3 regions of the Rhizobium sp. SRDI943 genome follow, and region 3 is predicted to be linked to each of the others. Evidence: riboswitches for the same ligand, from Rfam matches in the RefSeq annotation. Region 3 holds a riboswitch; each other region holds the start of a gene.
The links. Region 3 has a riboswitch for FMN ahead of AC245Y_RS14015 (6,7-dimethyl-8-ribityllumazine synthase). Riboswitches for the same ligand answer to the same signal wherever they lie in the genome.

Region 1: another riboswitch for FMN. It lies ahead of ribB (3,4-dihydroxy-2-butanone-4-phosphate synthase); the one in region 3 lies ahead of AC245Y_RS14015 (6,7-dimethyl-8-ribityllumazine synthase).
Region 2: another riboswitch for FMN. It lies ahead of ribN (riboflavin transporter RibN); the one in region 3 lies ahead of AC245Y_RS14015 (6,7-dimethyl-8-ribityllumazine synthase).

Annotation. Positions count from the first base shown of each region.
Region 1 covers NZ_CM172787.1:2,295,393-2,301,109, reverse strand. Annotated here, with positions in the region: gene AC245Y_RS11890 (SDR family oxidoreductase) at 1-441, shown strand, start outside; gene ribB (3,4-dihydroxy-2-butanone-4-phosphate synthase) at 671-1,306, opposite strand; FMN riboswitch at 1,433-1,583, opposite strand; gene AC245Y_RS11880 (glucose 1-dehydrogenase) at 1,779-2,561, opposite strand; gene AC245Y_RS11875 (SDR family oxidoreductase) at 2,838-3,626, opposite strand; gene AC245Y_RS11870 (sugar ABC transporter ATP-binding protein) at 3,647-5,125, opposite strand; gene AC245Y_RS11865 (sugar ABC transporter substrate-binding protein) at 5,154-5,717, opposite strand, start outside.
Region 2 covers NZ_CM172787.1:1,340,585-1,346,301, forward strand. Annotated here, with positions in the region: gene lon (endopeptidase La) at 1-1,285, shown strand, start outside; gene hupB (DNA-binding protein HupB) at 1,492-1,767, shown strand; FMN riboswitch at 1,890-2,044, shown strand; gene ribN (riboflavin transporter RibN) at 2,127-3,047, shown strand; gene AC245Y_RS06800 (esterase-like activity of phytase family protein) at 3,121-5,331, shown strand; gene AC245Y_RS06805 (aldo/keto reductase) at 5,406-5,717, opposite strand, start outside.
Region 3 covers NZ_CM172787.1:2,701,462-2,707,178, forward strand. Annotated here, with positions in the region: gene AC245Y_RS13995 (adenylate/guanylate cyclase domain-containing protein) at 1-457, opposite strand, end outside; gene AC245Y_RS14000 (hypothetical protein) at 741-965, shown strand; gene AC245Y_RS14005 (GCG_CRPN prefix-to-repeats domain-containing protein) at 1,081-1,389, opposite strand; gene AC245Y_RS14010 (SRPBCC family protein) at 1,575-2,021, opposite strand; FMN riboswitch at 2,262-2,404, shown strand; gene AC245Y_RS14015 (6,7-dimethyl-8-ribityllumazine synthase) at 2,483-2,917, shown strand; gene AC245Y_RS14020 (SDR family oxidoreductase) at 2,985-3,755, opposite strand; gene AC245Y_RS14025 (alpha/beta fold hydrolase) at 3,821-4,666, opposite strand; gene AC245Y_RS14030 (TMEM175 family protein) at 4,713-5,312, opposite strand; partial or broken gene AC245Y_RS14035 (alpha/beta fold hydrolase) at 5,351-5,717, opposite strand, start outside.

The DNA.
Region 1 (5,717 bases), 410 kb from region 3:
GAGACGATCGAGACCAATCTCACCGCCGCCTTCCTCGGCGCCAAACACCAGTCGGCGGCGATGGGGAAAGGCGGCGGATCGCTGATCTTCACCTCGACCTTTGTCGGCCACACCGTCGGCATGCCTGGCATGGCCGCCTATGCGGCGAGCAAGGCGGGGCTGATCGGCTTCGTGCAGGTGCTCGCCGCCGAACTCGGAGCGCAGAAGATCCGCGTCAACGCGCTGCTTCCCGGCGGCACCGACACGCCCGCCAGTATCACCAACGCGCCTGATGCCACGCCGGAGGTGCTCGCCTTCGTGGAGGGGCTGCATGCGCTGAAACGCATGGCGCAACCCGACGAGATCGCCAATGCGGCGCTTTTCCTCGCCTCCGACATGTCGAGCTTCGTGACCGGCACGGCGATGCTGGCAGATGGTGGGGTTTCGATCAGCCGAACATAGGGGCAGGAAATAGGGTGTGCTGTGGCAACCAGCCGTGCGCGTCTGGGACCCAGCCACCCGCCCTCGTCCTTCGAGGCTGCGGCCTGCGGCCTGCGTGCCTCAGGATGAGGGCTGGTCCGTGTGCCATGCCGCTGCGCTTCCCGTTGAACCAGGTCGCAACCTCTCTCCAGCCTCATCCTGAGGTGCCCCGCAGGGGCCTCGAAGGACGGGGCTGGCCGCTTTGCGCAGATCAGGCGACTTCGCGTATGTCTTTTGCCGCCTGGCGGTCGAGATAGGCGACCAGGTCCTCGATGGTGACGAGGGGGAGGTTGTGGCGTTCGGCGAAGAGCGTGAGTTCGGGCAGGCGGGACATGGTTCCGTCGTCGTTGGCGACTTCGCAGATGACGCCGGCGGGGATCCGTCCGGCGAGGCGGGCGAGATCGACGGCGGCTTCGGTGTGGCCGGGGCGGCCGAGCACGCCGCGGGGGTTGGAGCGCAGCGGGAAGATATGGCCGGGGCGGGCGAATTCGGCGGGCTTTGCGCGATCGTCGACCAGGGCGCGGACGGTGGCGGCGCGGTCGGCAGCCGAGATACCGGTCGTCGTGCCCTTGAGATAATCGACCGAGACCGTGAAGGCGGTTTTGTGCGATTCCGTGTTGTTGGGCACCATGAGCGGAATATCGAGCGCATCGAGACGCTCGCCTTCCATGGCGATGCAGACGAGTCCACGGGCGTGGGTCATCATGAAGGCGATTGCCTCAGGGGTGACGGCATCGGCCGCGACCACGATATCACCTTCATTTTCCCGGTTCTGGTCGTCGACGACGACGACCATCTTGCCGCTGGCAATGGCTGATATGGCATCTTCGATTGTTGCGATAGTCATGCTGTCTGGCCTTTCAAGGGTTATGTCAGCTGACTGACATGGTCTGCTCGGCTCAGTCCGTGAGCGAGCCTTCTGCCCTTGGGCGAACAAACGTCGGCCGACTCCGGGATGGAGTGCGACTGCCCGTGTTGTCCTCTTCCATCCGGACTATACCGTCGGCTCCGGCATCTCACCGGATCTGCTGACCTTCCGACAGGAGGTGCCGGAAGCGCTCGCGGGCTCCAGGATTGCTCCTGATACCGCCGGTGGGGAATTACACCCCGCCCTGAGAACACTTCAAAGATAGGATCAAAAACAGGCGGATGGCAAGGTCACTCGACCAGGCAAAAATGCAAAGCTGCCCTGACGCCGATGGACACACTGTTCACACGGAGGCGACGACCGTGTCGCCTTCCGCACTTCGCTGGTGGTTTGCTCTTTGTTCGATGCATGTCGTTGTCCCAAAACCGCTACGCAATTTTGGGCGCCTGCATCAGGACATGATCAGGCCGCCGTCGACATTGATCGTCTGGCCGGTGATATAGGCGGCGTCATCGCTGGCGAGGAAGGTCACCAGGCCTGCGACATCTTCCCCAGAGCCGGCCCGTTTCATCGGGATGCCCTCGACCCATTCCTTCATCAGCTCGCCGGGGGCGTAGTTGCCGAGCAGCTTGCCCCAGGCCTGGTCGTTATAGGCCCACATGTCGGTCTCGATGATGCCGGGGCAGAAGGCGTTGACGGTGATCTTCTCGGTCGCGACTTCCTTGGCCAGGCTCTGGGTGATGCCGACGACCCCCATTTTCGAGGCGGCATAATGCGGGGTGTAGATGAAGCCGTCGCGCGCCTGGCCGGAAGCGGTGTTGATGATGCGGCCGCCGCGCTTGTGCTTGCGCATTCGTGATATTGCCTCCTGGGCGCAGAGGAAGACGCCCTTGGTGTTGACGGCCATGACCTTGTCCCACTCGTTTTCGGTCAGGTCCTCGACGCGGGCGATGGTGATGACGCCAGCATTCTGGATCGAAACGTCGACCGAGCCGAATTCCTTCTCGGCGGCATCGTAGAGGGCGGTGACGCTTGCCTTGTCGGTGACATCGCCGATGAAGGAGATCGCCTTGCCGCCTTCGGCCCGGATCTGTTCGGCGACGCCGTGGACCAGGTCCTCATTGGCCGAGACGACGAGATTGGCGCCTTCTTTCGCGAAGCGTTTGGCGATCGCCGCTCCGATGCCGCGGCTACCCCCGGTAATGACGACAGTCTTCTGCTCAAAGCGTTTCATGCTCTTTCCTTGTCCGTCGATAAACAGCAAATCTGGGTGCGACCTACCATGCGATCATTATTGGAGATCAAACGGTTGTCGCGAATTCAGGCAGTCTAGAGCGCCGATGACGATCCGAGCCCTCGGTCCGTTCGACAACCCGTTCGATCAGCGTGAAGGGCGGGCAAGACGGCGATATCGCACGCCGTCTTGCCCGTTGGTCCCTTCAGCGCCTCGATCTCAGCCAGGGAGGAAGCGAGATCGGTCACTTTCCAGCAGCGGCAATGAGCTTTCTCATCACCAGCAGCAGAAACCGCCGTCGACGAGAAGATCGACGCCGGTCACGAAACTTGCTGCATTCGACAGCAGAAACACCGCCGGGCCTACCATCTCGTCCACCGCTGCCATGCGCTGCATCGGCGTCTGCTCTTCGAAGAGCTTGGTCTGGTGGACCATCTCCGGACGGGTGTTCATGGGCGTTGCCGTGTATCCGGGGGAGATGGTGTTGACGCGAATGCCGCGGTCGACCCATTCCATCGCCATGGACTTCGACATATGGATGACGCCCGCCTTGGAGGCGTTATAGTGCGCTTGGCTCAGCCCGCGATTTACGATCACGCCGGACATGGAAGCGATGTTGACGATGGAGCCGCGTCCATTCTTGAGCATGGCGCGGGCCTCGGCCTGGCAGGAAAGAAAGACACCTTTCAGGTTGATATCCATCAACGTCTGATATTGGTCCTCCGCCATCTCTTCCGCGGCGTTCGCGTTAGCGATGCCTGCCGCGTTGACTGCAAGCGTCAGCGTGCCGAGATCGGCTTCGGTCCGTGCTATTGCCTCTCCAAGGGAAGATTTGCTGGTGACATCCGCCGCGATCTGGATCGAGCGGCGGCCGGCGGCGCGAATATGTTCAGCCGTCTTGGCCAGCCCGTCGTCGGTTCGGCGGTCGAGCAGCGCCACGTCGGCGCCGCATTGCGCAAGGCCGATGGCAATGCGCTGCCCAATGCCGCTCCCGGCTCCTGTAACGATGGCAACCTGGCCGCTGAGATCGAAAAGCTTCGGGGCGTTCAGAGTGATGTCGGACACCGCTCTTCCTTTCTGTCTGTTTAGATGGTGGCTAGCTCCATGACCGAAACGTCATTTGCCTGGTCACGATTGAGAATGCCTGCCTGTTTGCCTTGCGCAAGCACGAGAATGCGATTGGAGACTCCGAGAACTTCCTCGAGGTCCGAGCTTACGACGATGACCGCCACGCCCCGTTTGGCAAGATTGACGATGATGTCGTAGATACCGGCTCGGGCGCCGACGTCGATGCCTCTCGTCGGTTCGTCGAGCACGACGACCTTAGGATCGCGCATCAGCCATTTCGCGATGACCACCTTCTGCTGGTTGCCGCCGGACAGGTCCGAGGCATATTGCTCCGCACGGCCCTTCACGCCGAACTTGGCCACTGCCTTCTCCGCAAACGAGCGCTTGACGCTCGGCGTAATCCAACGCCCGCCCAGCTTGTCGAGATTGGCGTAGATAATGTTCTCGCCGATCCGGTGCCCGACAACGAGGCCTTGCTCCTTGCGGTCTTCCGGAACCATCACGATGCCCTTGGCGATCGCGTCCGCCGGATCGCGCAGCCTGAGTTCTTCGCCTTCCAGCTTGATCGAACCTGCACTGATTGGGTCCGCGCCCGAAATGGCGCGGACAAGTTCCGTGCGGCCGGCGCCGACCAGTCCGGCGATTCCGAGAATTTCCCCGGCGCGCACATCGAAGGTAACGTCGCGGAATGAGTTGTCCGGCGAGCACAGCCCCGACACCTGGAGTACTGGATGCTCTGTCGGAACCGGCAGGGCAGGGAACAAGCGGTCAAGCGGGCGTCCGACCATGCTCTCGACGATCGTTCGCACCGGTGTCGCGCTGTCGGAGAATTCCTGCACGCGCTCGCCATCGCGAAGAACGACGATCCGATCGGTTATTCGCTTGATCTCTTCCATGCGGTGGGAAATGTAGACGATGCCGACACCTTCTGAGCGAAGCTTCCGAACCTGTTCGAAAAGAGCTTCCGTCTCCGCGCCGCCAAGGGCGGCCGTCGGCTCATCGAGGATCAGGAGCTTTGCATTGAGAGCCAGCGCCTTGGCGATCTCGATGAGTTGCTGATTTGCCGTGGAAAGGCCGGCGACCGTCCGCGTTGCAGGGATGTGAAGGTTCAAGCGAGCGAGCTGGTCCTGGGCCCGGCGAACCATCTGGGCGCGGTCGACGACGCCGTTCTTCATCGGCCAACGTCCGATGAAGACGTTTTCCGCGATCGACAGCTGCGGCAGAAGCTGCAGCTCCTGATGGATCAGGACAACGCCCTTGTCGATCGCTTCCCTTGGGGTGGCCGGGGCATAAGGCTGCCCCAGCCATGTCATTGATCCTTCGGACGGCGTGCGTGACCCGGCGATAATGCCCGATAGCGTTGACTTGCCTGCGCCGTTTTCACCGAGAAGTGCAACCACTTCGCCGGGATAAACGTCCAAGCTGACATTCTTCAGAACCTGGAGCGGCCCATACCATTTGGATATGCCCCTCAGGGAAAGAACTGGATCAGTCACGGCACACCTCCTCAAGACATCAACTTCATTACGGATGGTTGGCGATGAAGCCTGCGACGTTTTCCTTGGTTGTCAGCGTGGCATCCAGGAGCTGGACCGGCGGCACCTTTTCTCCGGCGACAAGCTTGGCGGCGTTTTCAACCGCGTCGCGGCCCATCTTCTGCGTCTGCTGGGTCGCCGTTACGTTGAAGACACCCTTGCTGAGCGCTTCGAGAGCTGCGGTGTCACCATCGAAGCCGCCAACCACGATCTTCTGGGAAGGATTGGCGACCTTGATCGCCTGCGCGGCGCCAAGGGCAAGGCCGTCGGCCTGGGCGAACACGATCGAAACGTCCGGATTTGCCTGCAGCATATTCTGCATGATCTGGAAACCTTCGTCCTGGCTCCAGATGTTCGAGAACTGCTCGGCGACAACCTTGACGTCCGGATATGCCTTGAGAGATTCAGCGCAACCCTTCGAACGATCGACTTCCGGCGTTGTGCCCTTCTGGCCGTGGATGATGACCATCTTCCCCTTGCCGCCGCCTTCCTTCAGAATGTAGTCGCACACGGCCTTGGCAGACGCGACGGAATCCGTTGCAAGGAAGGTATC
Region 2 (5,717 bases), 1.4 Mb from region 3:
GTATGTGCGTATGGCGCTTGGCGGCGTTCGTGACGAAGCCGAAATCCGCGGTCACCGCCGCACCTATATCGGCTCTATGCCCGGCAAGGTCATCCAGTCGATGAAGAAGGCTAAGAAGTCCAACCCGCTATTCTTGCTCGACGAAATCGACAAGCTCGGCCAGGACTATCGCGGCGATCCGTCTTCGGCTCTGCTCGAAGTGCTCGATCCGGCGCAGAACATGACCTTCATGGATCACTATCTGGAAGTCGAATACGACCTGTCGGATGTGATGTTCATCACGACGGCGAATACGCTGAACATTCCAGCGCCTCTGATGGACCGCATGGAGATCATCCGTATCGCCGGCTACACAGAGGATGAAAAGCGCGAAATCGCCAAGCGGCACCTGTTGCCGAAGGCCATCAAGGAACATGCGTTGCAGCCGGAAGAATTCTCGGTCAGTGACGACGCCCTGATGTCGATCAGCCAGCATTACACCCGCGAAGCCGGCGTCCGCAACTTCGAGCGCGAGCTGATGAAACTCGCCCGCAAGGCGGTCACCGAGATCATCAAGGGCAAGACGAAGGCCGTTCACGTGACGGCTGCCAACATCTCCGACTATCTGGGCGTCCCGCGCTTCCGCCATGGCGAAGCAGAGGGCGAGGATCAGGTTGGCGTCGTGACCGGTCTTGCCTGGACGGAAGTCGGCGGCGAGCTGCTGACCATCGAAGGTGTGATGATGCCGGGCAAGGGCCGCATGACGGTCACCGGCAATCTGAAGGAAGTCATGAAGGAATCGATCTCGGCAGCGGCCTCCTATGTCCGCTCGCGCGCTGTCGATTTCGGCATCGAGCCGCCGCGCTTCGACAAGAGCGACATCCACGTGCACGTGCCGGAAGGCGCAACCCCGAAGGATGGTCCCTCGGCTGGTGTCGCCATGGCAACCGCGATCGTCTCGATCATGACCGGCATCCCCGTGGACAGGCATGTGGCCATGACCGGTGAAATCACGCTTCGTGGCCGTGTGCTGCCGATCGGCGGTCTCAAGGAAAAGCTGCTCGCAGCGCTTCGCGGCGGCATCAAGAAGGTGCTGATTCCGGAGGAAAACGCCAAGGACCTGGCGGAGATTCCTGACAACGTGAAGAACAACATGGAGATCATCCCGGTATCCCGCATGGGCGAGGTGATCAAGCACGCGCTGATCCGGCGGCCGGAGCCAATCGAATGGGATGGCACGGTGGAAACGCCGGTCATCACATCGGTCGAAGGCCTCGATGAGACAGGCGCAACCATAGCGCATTGAGTGGCCTTTGCCACATTTATGCCCAATTGGCCCAAAACACGGAAAAAGGCTGGCGGAAACGCCAGCCTTTTTTGTGAAAACGTCATGTAGACGCTTGCTTTTCCTTGATTTGCAGGGCTTTTGGGTTTTCGGCGGGCCTGATGAAACCTATTCTGCGCCTAGCTTACTTTTGAGTCGTTTCATACCATTTAGAAAGGGGTGGAAACATGAACAAGAATGAACTCGTGTCCGCAGTAGCCGAAAAGGCAGGACTGACGAAGTCTGACGCGGCTTCCGCTGTTGACGCGGTTTTCGACGTTGTCCAGGCTGAACTCAAGAACAAGGGCGACATTCGCCTCGCGGGTTTCGGCAGCTTCACCGTTTCTCATCGTGCCGCATCGAAGGGCCGTAACCCGTCGACGGGCGCTGAAGTCGACATTCCGGCTCGCAACGTGCCGAAATTCACGCCCGGCAAGGGCCTGAAGGACGCCGTCAACGGCTGATCTGAGATTATCCGCCAGCCGGAAACGAGACCGGTTGTGTAGGATTTGAGAGGGGTTCGGCTTTGCCGGACCCCTTTTGTTTGGGCGGATCTTGCCGTCGCGGGGGCTTTGATCTACGACAGTTCTGTTCTCAGGGCGGGGTGAAACTCCCCACCGGCGGTAAGGGTTTCGGCCTGAGCCCGCGAGCGCCTTCTTTCGCGCCCATGCGGAGGAGGGGTCAGCAGATCCGGTGTGATTCCGGAGCCGACGGTTAAAGTCCGGATGGAAGAGAATGAGTGTCGGCCACGCGGAGGGCAGGGTTGCCCTGTGTCGCTTGGTCGGGGCTCATGCGTCCTGATTTATGTTGTTCCCTGTTTTGGATGAAAGACATGAATCAGACTTCTGTTGCCGTCGAGCCGTCCCGCGCCGTTGTCGGTGCCATCTGGATGGTCCTTGCCGGCATTGCCTTTTCGCTTCTCAACGTCGTCACCCAATGGCTGACGATGAAGCTTGCCTTTCCCTCGGCGTCCGCAGCCTTCTGGCAATATGGCTTCGCCTTCCTGTTTTCGCTGCCGTTCCTGAAGAGGCTCGGCCTTGCGGCGATGCGCACGCACTATCCTTGGCGTCACCTCGCGCGCGTCGCGCTTGCCGCGCTCGGCGTCGAGGCCTGGGTCGCCGGCCTTGCCACGGTGCCGATCTGGCAGGCGATCGCACTGGTGATGACCTCGCCCTTCTTCATCATTCTGGGCGCCCGGCTTTTCCTCGGGGAGCGCGTCGGCCCGGCCCGCTGGGCCGCGACGGCAGCGGGTTTCACCGGAGCGATGATCATTCTGCAGCCATGGTCTGATGGTTTTGGCTGGGCGGCTCTCTTGCCTGTGCTTTCGGCGCTGCTGTGCGGCGCCTCGTCGCTGATCACCAAGAGCCTGACAGGCATCGAACGGCCAGAGACGATCACCGTCTGGCTGCTCGTTCTGCTGACGCCGATAAATGGCGGGCTGGCGCTTGCGGCAGGCTTTGCAGTGCCGACGGGCGCAACCCTTGCCCTGTTCCTGCTGGCGGGGCTGCTGACCGCGGTAGCGCAGTATTTCCTGACGCTCGCCTATGCCGCAGCGGATGCCGCCTATGTCCAGCCGTTCGACGATCTGAAGCTGCCGTTGAACGTGCTGGCCGGTTGGCTGTTCTTCGGTTATGCGCCGGCGGGTTATCTCTGGCTGGGAGCGGCTCTCATCTTGTCTGCTTCGCTGTTCATCATGCGAAACGAGATGCGCCGGGAGCGCAAACCAGAGCCTGACATGATCTGACGCAAAATGCCGCATCTGTCATGCCTCTGTCATGCCGCTCGCGCAGAAAACTCATGTTTCGAATGTTCGACACATGGGGGATTTCATGACAATTTCATCGCGCAAGGCAGCGCTCGCTGCCGTGCTTCTCGCATCCGTCGCCTTTCCGGCCGCGGCCGAGCCGGTTTTCAACCGCATCGCTTCCTTCCCGGTCGCAGAGAACCTGCCTGTTGATAAGGACAAGCTTTCGGTGAGCTCCGCCGAGATCATCACCGCGACCGAAGACGGCAACACGCTGATCTATAGCGACAGCCCGCTCGGCGCGATCGGCTTTATCGACATTACCGATGCCAAGGCCCCGAAGGCCGGCGGCGCGCTGATGATGGACGGCGAGCCGACATCGGTCACCTGGAGCGCCGGCAAGGCACTGGTTGCCGTCAACACCTCCGAAAGCAAGACCAAGCCCTCGGGCCGTCTCGCGATCGTCGACGTGGCGACCAAGAAGATCGAAAACACCTGCGATCTCGGTGGTCAGCCGGATTCGATCGCCCTCAACAAGGACAAGACGCTAGGCACCATCGCAATCGAAAATGAACGCGACGAAGACATCAATGACGGCAAGATCCCGCAGATGCCGGCCGGCGATCTCGTCGTCTTCCAGGTCAAGAACGGCACCGTCGATTGCGGCACTATCAAGCACGTGACGCTGGCCGGGCTTACCGGCGTCGCCCCTGAAGATCCGGAGCCGGAATTCGTCGCCTTCAACAGCCTGAACGAGATTGCCCTGACGCTGCAGGAAAACAACGAGATCGTCATCATCGACGCCAACACGGCTGAGGTGAAGACGCATTTCTCCGCCGGCAGCGTCGATCTCACCGGCATCGACACCAAGCGTGACGGCGCCCTGAAATTCTCGGGCGAAGCCAAGGGCGTGCCGCGCGAGCCCGATGCCGTGAAGTGGCTTGACGACAACCGCCTCGTCGTCGCCAATGAAGGCGACTACCAGGGCGGCTCGCGCGGCTTCACCATTTTCGACAGGACGGGCAAGCTTCTCTACGAATCGGGCGCATCCTTCGAACGCGCCGTCGCCCATATCGGCCACTATCCGGAAAGCCGTTCGGGATCGAAGGGCGTCGAGCCGGAAGGCCTCGAAGCCGCCAAGTTCGGCGACGACAAGTATTTCTTCCTGCTCGCCGAACGTGCCTCGGTCGTCGGCGTCTATAAGGATACCGGCGCCGATCCCGAACTCGTCCAGCTGCTGCCATCAGGCATTTCGCCGGAAGGCGCGATCGCCATTCCCGCCCGCAATCTTCTTGCGACCGCCAACGAGCTCGATCTCGGCAGGGACGGCGGCACGCGCTCGCATGTGATGATCTACGAGCGTTCGGAAGGCGAGAAGGCCTATCCGCAGATCGTCTCCGCCGAGAAGGATGGCAATCCGATCGGCTTTGCTGCCCTTTCGGGTCTCGCCGCCGTTCCGGGCAAGCCAGGCATGCTCTACGCCGTCAGCGACAGCGTTCTGGGCTCGCAGCCGACGATCTACACGATCGACGCCAGCAAGAAGCCGGCCGTCATCACCGACGCCCTCGTCGTCAAGCGTGACGGTGCCCCGGCTCAGAAGCTCGACATCGAAGGCATCGCGGCTGCCGCCGATGGCTCCTTCTGGCTCGCCTCGGAAGGCTACAGCGAGCGTCTCGTCCCGCACGCCCTCTACAACGTCAATGCCAAGGGCGACATCAAGGCCGAGATCGCGCTGCCGAAGGAGCTCGTCGCCAACGAAATCCGCTACGGCTTCGAAGGCGTGGCCATTGTCGGCACCGGCGACGACACCACGCTTTGGATGGCGGTCCAGCGCGAGTGGAGCGACGACGAGAAGGGCTTCGTCAAGCTCGTCTCCTACAATCCGAAGAAGAAGGAATGGGGTGCCGTTCGCTATCCGCTCGACAAGACGGAAAGCGGCTGGGTCGGTCTGTCGGAAATTTCGGCCGAGGGCGACAGCGTCTACATCATCGAGCGCGACAACCTCGTCGGCGATGCCGCCAGGCTGAAGAAGCTCTACAAGGTCGCGATATCAGAGCTGAAGCCCGCCAAGCTCGGCGGTGAGCTGCCGGTCGTCAAGAAGACCGAAGCCCACGACTTCCTCGGCGAGCTGAAGTCTGCCACCAACGGCTATGTGTTGGACAAGCTCGAAGGCTTCACCTTCGACGCATCGGGCAAGCCCTACGCGGTCACCGACAATGACGGCGTCAGCGACTCCTCCGGCGAGACCCTGTTCTTCCCGGTCGACCTGGTCGGCACGAACTGAGCTTCTGACGGTTCCACCACATGAAAATGGCCGGGTAAAACCCGGCCATTTTTTCGTTTCGGAGTATTGGATTCCTACCAGCGCTGATGCACATGCGGCGCGATCAGCCGCTCGTAGATCTCGCGCGTTGCGGCCATGACATCGGCCGAAAGCGGCGCAAGGTCGGCGGCGGCCGCGTTGGCCTTGGCCTGCTCGGCATTGCGGGCGCCGGGGATGACGACGGTGACGGCGTCGCTCATCAGGATCCAGCGGAGCGCGAAGGCAGCCATGGTCGCGCCCTCGGGCACCAGCTTGCGCACCTCTTCCACCGCCTGCAGGCCGACCTCGAAGGGAACGCCGGCAAAGGTCTCGCCGACATCGAAGGCTTCGCCGTTGCGGTTGAAATT
Region 3 (5,717 bases):
CTTCAAGCAGCGCGGCCCGCGCCTCCCGCGCCGCCAAAGCGGCGAGCGGGGCTACGGAAAAACGCGCGACTTCGCGCAGCAGGCCAGCCTCGGTCGGGCCGAATGCGCTGCCCCCTGCCCCGTTGGCGATACCCGCCCAGCCGAGTATCGGACTATCCTGCGAAGGCCCGATTCTCTCCTCCCATACCGGTCCGAGCCCAGCCAGCCACTCGCGCCCAGCCTCGCTCTGCGGCGCCGCGGCAAAGGCCAAAGCCTCGATGACAGCATCGGTCTCGGCTCGCCACAGCCAGGTGCGCCGCGCGATGATCGGATGCGGCACCGAAAGTGTCAGCGCGCCGCCGGAAATCGGCAGGCCATCGGCCAGCAACCGGCGCCCGAGCTCGGCCAGAAACCGTTCGGGACCAGGCGAGGCCCCGGCCTCGTCAACCAGCCAGGCAAGGGGAGATGGCAGATCCATGGCTTAACATCGCACGCTCGCCGGGACGTCCGCAAGGATATCCCTCGGGGTGACCGCTGGCGGTCATCCCTGGGTGCGACAAGCCGACGTTCGCACGTCCATCAGGACACCCCGCGGGTGTCCGTGAAGACATTCCCATAGACTCAACCTGTCGCCCCAAAGGACGTCCACTCCCCTGTCGAAAACCCTTCGCCGCGGTGGAAAACAAAAAATAAACACTTTAAACTTGCGCGACTTTGATTCCATTATAGGGCCGTTCGTCATCGTGTGATTGAGGGGTACGATGGGCACGATATTCTGGCCGAAAGATCCGCTGGATGGGAATGACATGACGCTGCTGACGTCGATCCTTCGGCGATGGTGCGAAAGGTATCAGGTCGAGCTGACGGCGGAAGAGAGCAGCCGCAAGGCAAAGGAACTCGTCGAATGGTTCGAATTCGGCGTCAAGGATCCCGTCGAGCTCGAGGAATTGATCGACGACAAGCACTGGCTCGTCAGCAGGATCTGACCCTCTCGGGCAGATCGGGAGAACGCTGGCTGTCAGCGTCGGCGACGCTTTTTCATGAGAAAAGGCCGGGCGAAAATCGCTCCGGCCTTCGTCCATTTACATCTGAGCGAGACTTTTAGTCATTATCCCGCCAACGCCGGTCGCGATCCCAGCGCCGCTCATGGCGCCAGCGCGGGCCATCCCAATCGCGGTGACGCCGCTCCCAGCCCCAGCGGGGCGGACCACCGTAGAAAGCTACCGGCGGCGGGCGTCTCCAGCTTCGCCGGCATTCGCCCCAGCGCGTCAGATGCCAGCCGCGACCGCAGGCGTAGTCGACCTTTGTGACACTGCTCTGGACATTGATTGTCCCCATCGGCATTGCCTCCGCGGTACCGATCGAGAGGCTGCCGGCAAGCAAGGCAGCCGCGATAGAAAGTGCCTTCATCGTGAACTCCATTTTCAATCCAGCCGTCCCAACTTTATGGCCGCTAAATTGAACTGGAGATGAACTGCGCGTTCATGTTTGCGGGAGAAAAAGCAGCGCTTCCGTACGGCCGGTTTGAGCGCCCGCCGACCGCTGTTGTCGCTGCGGCAAGCGCTTCAGAGACGCCCCGCGCCCGCAAAAATTGTTCATGTCCGGCCGTAAAAAGCGTCGGGACCCGGATCACGCCCGGCGGCGACTTCTGTCAGGCGCCCGAGGTAATGCGCCCAGCCTTCCGCATGGCCGGCGCATTGATCGGCGCTGGGCAGGCCGCTATGGGTGAGCCGCAGCAGCGTTCCGCTCCCCTGTTCGATCAGGTCGATCTCGACCAGGCTCGACCCCGGCGGCACCACTTCACTGCCATCCCAGCCGAAACTGTAGGCAAGGCGATGAACCGGCACCACCTCGCGAAACGAGCCGCGCGCAAAGCGGGCGCCGGTAACGTTGACGAGATAGAGCCCGCCGGGCTGCGGCTCGACCTGCGCTTCCGTTCCCATCCAGCGCAGGATCTTCTCCGGATCGGTCATCAGCGCGAATACCGCGGCCGGCGGCGCCGCGATATGCGCCTCGCGGTGGACGACGAAAGATTCTGGCATCACTCTCTCCCATGGTTGTCACGGCCCCGCCCAGGCGGAGACAGCGCGTCCTGTCTTGTCGTGCTTCTGACGTGGATGTCCTCACCGAGAGAATGTAGGCGCAGGCTCCTCCTCCGCAAGAGGTATTGCCCGTCGCCATCGACGAACGAGCGGAATCGCCGCTTGGGGAGCCCTGATCCAGCTCCGGCCGCGAAAGCATTTCAACCTATTGCCAGCCCGCCACCTTACCCCTATTGTTCGCGCCGTTCTCAGGGCGGGGTGAAAGTCCCTACCGGCGGTATGCAATTTTGGTTGCGAGCCCGCGAGCGCCTTCTCAGGAAGGGTCAGCAGATCAGGTGAGATGCCTGAGCCGACGGTCATAGTCCGGATGAAAGAGAACGTGCGCTCCTGCCGCCCTTGCGGCTGTCGGGAACGTTCGTGATCGCCTTGGGTGATGTGTCTGTTCGCCAAAGGAGATTGCCGTGACACCCACCCGCTATGCCTTCGTCAAAGCCAGTTGGCACGCCGACATCGTCGACCGCGCCCTTGATGGCTTCCATCAGCTTATTCCGCCCGAGCAGGTCAACGTGTTCGATGTTCCCGGCGCATTCGAGATGCCGCTGCTGTCACGCGATCTTGCTGCAACCGGACGCTATGCCGCTGTCGTTGCCGCCGCCTTCGTCGTCGACGGCGGAATCTACCGCCACGAATTCGTCGCCCAGGCCGTCGTCGATGGCCTGATGCGCGCCGGCATGGATACCGGTGTGCCGGTGCTGTCGGTGTCGCTGACGCCGCATCAGTATCAGGAAACCGAACACCACAAGCAGATCTACCGGGCGCATTTCGTCGAGAAAGGACGCGAGGCAGCAAAGGCGGCTCTGACGATCGGCAAGACCCGCGCTGCTCCCGCCGCGTGAAAGCGGCTCGACGAGCAGAAGAACAACAGGCGATGAAGACGGCGGGGCAATCCCGCCGTCGACCACATCAGATCGACTTCACCTCGCCGCCATCTATGCGTAGCGTCGAGCCGGTCATCCAGCGGGCACCCGGCGACACCAGGAAGGCCATCAGTTCGGCGATTTCCTCCGGCTCGCCGTAGCGGGCAATGCCTGCCTGTTCGGGGAAATGCGCGGTCGCCTCCTCCACGCTCACACCGTGCAACGGTGCCCAGTGCTCGAGATAGGAACGGCGCCGGCCGGTCATGACGGGGCCGGGCAGCACGCTGTTGACCTGGACGCTATCGGCGATGCCGCGATCGGCAAAGGCCTTGGCGAGCGCCACGATCGCCGCATTGATCGTGCCGACCGCCGCATAAGGCGCCTTTGGAAACACCGCCGAATTGCCCGACATCAGGACGACGGAGCCGTTGGTCTCCTTCAGTGCCGGCCAGGCGGCAATCGTCAGGCGCCGCGCACCGTGCAGCTTCAGCGCCAGTCCACCTTCCCACTGCGCGTCGGTCATCTCGAAAAGATCGATCTGCGGCACGGCGCCGGCGATATTGAGCAGCGCATCGATGCGGCCGAAGGCACCGAGCGCCTGATCGACCACGGCCTGCGCCGCCGCCGGCTCAGCAAGGTCGGCGCCGATGACGAGGGCCTGCGCGCCGACCGCCCTCACCGCCTGCGCGGTCTCCTCCAGATTGGCGCGGTTGCGCGCGACCAGCACCAGCGCGGAAAAATCGCGCGCGAGGCGCAGCGCCGTCGCCTGGCCGATGCCCTGGCTGGCGCCGGTGATGATGGCAACTGTATCAGACATGTCGTCTCTCCTGTTGGCTTGGGCGACCGCCCGCCCCTTCCGGCGGGCAGCGCCTGGTTCTGCTCTCAGCGGGCCAGAAAATCGCGGATCGCAGCCGCGATCTCTGCGGCATGCGTTTCCAGCGCGAAGTGGCCGGTGTCGAGGAAGCGGACGACCGCATTGGGATTATCGCGCTTGAACGCCTCGGCGCCGGGCGGCAGGAAGAACGGATCGTTCTTGCCCCACACGGCCAGGAACGGCGGCTTGTGGGTGCGGAAATAATCCTGAAAGGCAGGATAGAGCGCGACATTGCTCTTGTAGTCGCCGAAGAGGTCGAGCTGTATGTCCTCGACGCCGGGCCGCGCCAGATAGAAATTGTCGAGCGAATAGCCGTCGGGCGAAACCGTCGTCGGATCGGCAACCCCATGCGTATATTGCCAGACCGTCGTTTCCGGCTGCAGCATCGCCTTCAGCGCATTGCGGTTCTCCTCGGACGCATCCTCCCAATAGGCCCGGATCGGGTTCCAGCCCTCGCTCAGGCCCTCGACATAGGCGTTGCCGTTCTGCGAGATGATCGCCATGATCCGGTCAGGATGTTTCACGGCCAGCCGGAAGCCGGTCGGCGCGCCGTAGTCGAACACATAGACGGCGTAACGATCGAAGCCGACGACTTCGGTGAAACGATCGATGGTCGTGGCGATCCCGTCGAAAGTGGCGCCGCGTGCCGGCAGGTCGGATCGTCCGAAGCCCGGAAGATCGGGCGCGACGATGTGGAAGCGATCGGAGAGCAGCGGCATCAGGTCGCGGAACATGTGGCCGGCGCTCGGAAAGCCGTGCAGCAGGAGCAGCTTCGGAGCATCCGGCGAACCGGCCTCGCGATAGAAGATGTTGAAGCCGTCGACGTCGGCGGTGCGGTATCTGATGGTGGACATGACAGTCTCCTTTGCTGTGATAACTTGATTGGTATTTCCGGTCTGGTTATTCCGCCTGCCCTTGCTGGCGGCTGTTGAAGATCTCCGGCTGGAGATAGAGAACGAGGGCGCAGCAGATCAGGAAGAAGCCGAGGAGCGGTACGAAGGGAGCAACGAGCCCCGCCACGGCAAAGATCGCCAGGCCGATGAGCGTCCGCCGGCGCGCCAGGCGGCGGGCGGGTTCCGGCATGGCGCCCGCCTCGGCTTGCGCGAATATCTCGCGCTCGAACATCAGATAGGCAGCATTGACCAGCACGAAGACCGCGGCATAGACGGCAACCGGCATCGGCGCGAGGCCGGTCCTCGCCATCCAGGCCGTCGTGAACGGCAGCAGCGACACCAGGAAGAGGTGCACGAAGTTGATCCAGATCAGCCGGGTAGAGGCAAAGCGCACCAGCCGCAGCAGGTGATGATGGTTGATCCAGATGATCGCGATGAACAGGTAGCTCAGCGCATAGCTGACCAGGATCGGCCAGAGCGAAAGCACGGCTGATATGTCGGGAACCTTGGGCGCCTTGAGCTCCAGCACCATGATGGTGATGATCACCGCGATCATGGCGTCTGAAAAGGCGCTCACCCGCTCGGTCGTCATCTTCTCTCCGTGCATCTCGATTTCCTCCTCATCCCTTGTTTTGACAGTTGAATTCAGGCTGCCACCGCGGCGGCCGCCTCCCTGACGATGTCGAGCACGGCGGCAGGCGCCGTAACGATTGGCGTGTGATCGGCGGCGTGTGAGCGCACCCGCGCCTGCATGCGCTCGGCCATGAAGCGCTGATTGTCGGCAACGATCATCCGGTCCTGTTCCGCGATCAGGAACCAGGCCGGACGGTCCTTCCAGAGCGGGCGCGGCACGGGAACAGTGATGCAGGCCGGCGAGATCGGCCGCTGTACGGCGGCAAGCACCGCCTGCTCACCCGCCTCGGCATTCTGCGCGAATGCGGTGCTAAAAGCCTCTTGCGGCAGATAGATCAGGCCATGACTGTCGGGCGCGAGCTTCGGCGCCTTGGGTGCG